Regions from separate parts of the Pseudarthrobacter sp. efr-133-R2A-89 genome, predicted to be linked through region 1. Evidence: riboswitches for the same ligand, from Rfam matches in the RefSeq annotation. Region 1 holds a riboswitch; the other holds the start of a gene.
What was found. A riboswitch is a leader RNA that binds a small molecule or an ion and turns the genes downstream of it on or off. The one in region 1 is predicted to bind glycine.
Positions count from the first base shown of each region.

Region 2: another riboswitch for glycine. It lies ahead of gcvP (aminomethyl-transferring glycine dehydrogenase); the one in region 1 lies ahead of cycA (D-serine/D-alanine/glycine transporter).

Region 1 is NZ_JARVSE010000004.1:3,726-6,173, reverse strand. Features, by position in the region: gene cycA (D-serine/D-alanine/glycine transporter) at 1-1,215, opposite strand, end outside; glycine riboswitch at 1,265-1,360, opposite strand; glycine riboswitch at 1,361-1,459, opposite strand; glycine riboswitch at 1,751-1,851, shown strand; gene gcvP (aminomethyl-transferring glycine dehydrogenase) at 2,010-2,448, shown strand, end outside.
Region 2 is NZ_JARVSE010000013.1:29,753-32,200, reverse strand. Features, by position in the region: gene gcvP (aminomethyl-transferring glycine dehydrogenase) at 1-1,446, opposite strand, end outside; glycine riboswitch at 1,634-1,730, opposite strand; gene QRM95_RS19385 (TetR/AcrR family transcriptional regulator) at 1,841-2,377, opposite strand.

The DNA.
Region 1 (2,448 bases):
GGAGATGTAGCTGGCGAGGATGATCGACCAGACGAAGACGAAGCAGACCGCAGACACGGTGGTCACCATTTCAAAAGCCATACCCACATCCTGGCCGGCATACATGAGGACGACGCCGGACAGCAGCAGGACGCACGACAGGAACAGCGCGTTGCTGGGCACCTTCCGCGAGGAGAGCCGGCTGAAGATACCGGGCGCGTCGCCTTCCTGGGCCAGGCCGAAGACCATGCGGGACGTGGAGTAGATGCCGGAGTTCGCGGAGGACATCGCCGAAGTGAGGACCACCAGGTTGACCACTGTGGCCGCGGCGCCGAGACCGGCCAAGGAAAACATCCCGATGAAGGGGCTGTGGCCGGCGGCGAACTGGGTCCACGGGGTGACGGCCATCAGGATGACCAGCGCACCGACATAGAAGAGCAGAACGCGGACGGGGATGGCGTTGATGGCCCTGGGCAGCGTGCGCTCGGGATTCTTGGCCTCGGCGGCGGTGGTGCCCACCAGTTCGATGCCCACGAAGGCGAATACTGCAATCTGGAATCCGGCCACAAAGCCCATGAACTCATTCGGGAAGAACCCGCCGTGGCTCCACAGGTTCGTGAAGCTTGCGGTGCCCGCGTCGCTCTGGAAACCGGTGAAGATCATGAAGAGCCCCACAATGATCAGGGCCGCTATGGCGACGATCTTGATGAGGGCGAACCAGAACTCGGTCTCGCCGAAGGCCTTGACCGTTGCGAGGTTCAGCAGCAGCAGGATGCCCACCGTGGCCAGGCCCGGGATCCAAAGCGGCAGCGCCGGCCAAAGTTCCTTTGAGTACCCTGCGATGGCGACGACGTCCGCGATTCCGGTGATCACCCAGCAGAACCAGTATGTCCACCCGGTGAAGAAGCCTGCCCACGGACCCAGGAGGTCGGCGGCGAAATCACTGAAGGACTTGTAGTTCAGGTTGCTCAGCAGCAGCTCGCCCATGGCCCGCATGACGAAGAAAAGCATGAAGCCGATGATCATGTACACGAAGATCACGGAGGGTCCGGCGGCGGAGATGGTCTTCCCGGAACCCATGAACAGGCCTGTGCCGATCGCGCCACCAATGGCGATGAGCTGGATATGCCGGTTGGTGAGTTGCCGTTCCAGGTGGGGAGGCTCGCTGCGGGCTGCCGTGGCGGCGCCCTGGCCGCGGGCTGGTTCGCTGTTGGACGTGGGGGGATGAATCGCCATGAGGAACTCCATCGATAAAGCGGCTTTTGGGGGCCGCAAAGATTTGGTTCCTCCCCGCTCTGTAGTGGACCTGAGAGTTTCCGCAGCCAAAGCCGCTTGCACCGTCGGTGAGCCAAGGTCATGCCTGGCTGCTTTCCAGAGTTGCCTGTCCGCGGCGGTACGTGGGCCTGAGAGTTTCCTGGGGAGGGTTTGCTCCTACGGCGCCTGCTGGGTGTACCCGGCAGGACTCTCCCGCCGCAGGTCGAAGGCGTATTCAGTTGGAGGTCGGCGGCTTTTTGGGCCGCCGCCGGGCATGCAACGGGACGGGCGCCGACTGGTGGGCTGCTCCGGATACGCTGAGCCAGCCACCGGCGGCGCCAATCCCGGGTTCAGTGTGGTGTCCGTCACGATCGAATGTCAAACCCCTCACGACACAAGCGGGGAACGGAGGAGTCACGCGCCCACTCACGCTCCTCACCTAAACCAGCCGATTTGCCACGGACGGGTTCATCCCGGTACCTTGTGAGCCGAATCACCCACATTTGAATAAGCCTTTCGAGCTGTGACGGGAGAGTCCTCCCGGCGAAACACCGGGCAGGCGCCGTAGGAGCAAATCCTCCCCAGGAATCTCTCAGGCCCACGTACCGTCACGGCGAGGCGACTCTGGAAAGCAATCGGGCTTCTGCCTGGTTCACCGACGGTGCAAGCGGCCCCTGCCACCAGCAGGCAACGCGGAATCTCTCAGGTCCAATACAGAGCGGGGAGGAACCCATCCCACGCCGTGCCAACCTGGCCGGCCAGACCTGGAGTTCCTCATGACGATTCAGTCGCTTCCAACATCCTTCGTGGACCGCCATATCGGCGCGCGCCGCCAGGCCGACGTCGATACCATGCTCAAGGCCGTGGGCTACGACAGCGTGGACGGCCTGGTTGACGTTGCCGTCCCCGCGTCCATCCGGCAGGAAACTGCGCTCAAGCTGACCGACGCCCTCAGCGAGGTGGAGGTCCTGGCCGAGCTGCGCAGGATCGCCGGCCGGAACAAGACCGCCGTCCAGATGATCGGGCAGGGCTACTACGACACCGTGACCCCGCCGGTGATCCGCCGCAACATCCTGGAATCCCCGGCCTGGTACACCGCCTACACCCCGTACCAGCCGGAAATCTCGCAGGGCCGGCTGGAGGCGCTGCTGAACTTCCAGACCATGGTGCAGGACCTCACTGCACTCCCCATGGCCAACGCCTCGTTGCTGGACG
Region 2 (2,448 bases), on a different contig from region 1:
CAGCAGCTGGGTTTCAGACCGGTGCGTGTTGAACACCGGATGCTGCAGATAGGCCGAGGAACGCTCGACGGCGGCCTCAAGACCGAAGCCCTGGCCCTCGCCGTGGACCTCGGCAACCGGGGCGCCGAAGACGTCGGCAACCTGGGCGACGATGGCCGGCGTCGTGGTTTCGTCGAGGGAGATGCCTACGGTGTCGGCGTCGATGCGCCGCAGGTTGATGCCGCGGGCCTCTGCGTCGGAGATCACAGCTGACGCGCGGCCGGCAACGCGCACCGTCAGGGTGTCGAAGAAGGAGGTGTGCAGGACGTCCAGGCCGGCGGCCTTGAGCGCCGCGGCGAGGGTACGGGCGTGGCCATGCGCCGTTTCCGCGATCGCCTTCAACCCCTCCGGGCCGTGGTACACGGCATACATGGACGCAACGATGGCCAGCAGCGCCTGGGCCGTGCAGATGTTGGACGTGGCCTTCTCGCGGCGGATGTGCTGCTCGCGGGTCTGCAAAGCCAGACGGTAGGCGGGAACACCGGCGTCGTCCTTTGACACCCCAACCAGGCGGCCGGGCAGGGAACGTTCCAGGCCCTTGCGGACAGCCATGTAGGCAGCGTGCGGGCCGCCGAAGAACAACGGCACGCCAAAACGCTGGGCCGAGCCGACGGCGATGTCCGCGCCCTGCTCGCCCGGAGGGGTGATCAGGGTCAGCGCCAGCAAATCGGCGGCCACCGTCACCAGCGCGCCCCGGTCCTTGGCGGCGGCGATCACGGCGGACTGGTCCCACACGCGGCCGGAGGCGCCGGGCTGCTGCAGCACGACGCCATTGATGTCGCCGTCGGGCAGGCCTTGGGAGAGGTCGGCGACCTCCACCTCGAAGCCGAGCGCCTCGGCGCGGCCCTTGACAATGGCGATGGTCTGCGGGAGCACGTCGATGTCCAGGACGGTCTTGCCGTCCTTGGCCGCCGCGGACTTGTTGGCGCGGCGCATCAACAGCACGGCCTCGGCAACGGCGGTGGCTTCATCGAGGAGGGAGGCGTTGGCGATGGGCAGTCCCACCAGGTCCTGGACCATGGTCTGGAAGTTCAGCAGCGCCTCGAGCCGGCCCTGCGAGATTTCGGGCTGGTACGGGGTGTAGGCGGTGTACCAGGCCGGGGATTCAAGGATGTTGCGGCGGATCACCGGCGGCGTCACGGTGTCGTAGTAGCCCTGCCCGATCATCTGCACGGCAGTCTTGTTCCGGCCGGCGATCCTGCGCAGCTCAGCCAGGACCTCCACCTCGCTGAGGGCGTCCCGCAGGCGGAGGGCGGTTTCCTGGCGGATGACCTTGGGGACGGCGGTGTCAACCAGGGAGTCGACAGTGTCGTAGCCAACGGCTTTGAGCATGGTGTCGACGTCGGCCTGGCGGCTCGCGCCGATATGGCGGTCTACGAAGGTGGTGGAGGCTGGGCTAACCGGCACGAAGGAACTCCATTTACTCAGGCGGCGCAGGGTACGCCACAGCGATTCGGGTTCCTCCCCGCTCTGTATTGGACCTGAGAGTTTCCGCGGTGCCTGCCTGGCAGGACCCGCTTGCACCGTCGGTGAGCACACCGGTTCCTGACCCTGATGGGGGCCATGGGAACCGCCTGCTGCTTTCCAGAGGCGCCTCGCCGCGGCGGTACGGGGGCCTGCGAGATTCCTGGGGAGGATTTGCTCCTACGGCGCCTGCCTGTACACCGGCAGAACTCTCCCGCCGCAGATCAAAGGCTATTCACTTGTTAAACCAGCCATGTGCTGGATCATGCGGGCCGGTGACAGCCCTCACAACATTCCATTGTCCTATGCCGCAACCCTTCCCGGCAAATGGCGAAGGCTACCTGCGGAGCCGCTCCAGGGCCGCCAGGAGTTCCTCCACGTCAGCGGCCGCTCCCCCTTGCGGTGCCGGGCCCACGGACAGCATGGCGTTGAAATACAGCCCGTCCCCCATGTACAGGACCGCTTTGGCCAGTCCAGGCCCTACGTCGGCCGCGATCTCATCCAGCCACCGCTGCTGGATGGCTGCGAATCGGCGTCGCGTTTCCTGGTGCGCCACCTCCGCCAGCCTGGTGGCGGCGACGATGGCCCGGTCCAGCGGAGTGTCCGCCCAGACGGAGGAACGGATGAAGTAGGCGGCCGCCCCCTCGGCGGCCCCGGCCATGGCGTCGGCGTCCTCCTTGGCCAGCCCGTCCAAACGGTCCAGGAGCACTTCGATGAGCGCTTCCTTGTTGGGGAAGTGGTAGAGCAGCCCACCTTTGGACACCCCCGCCTTCTTGGCCACCGCGTCCAAGGTTGCTGCCCGCTCCCCCACCTCAATCAGGAGGGTTTCGAAGGCATCAAGGACCGCGTCACGGGCTACAGGCTTTCGGGGCATGCTTCCCATCATGCCCTCCCCCGGCGGCAAAACGGGAAATCGCGGATTTCAAACTATACCGTCTGGACGGT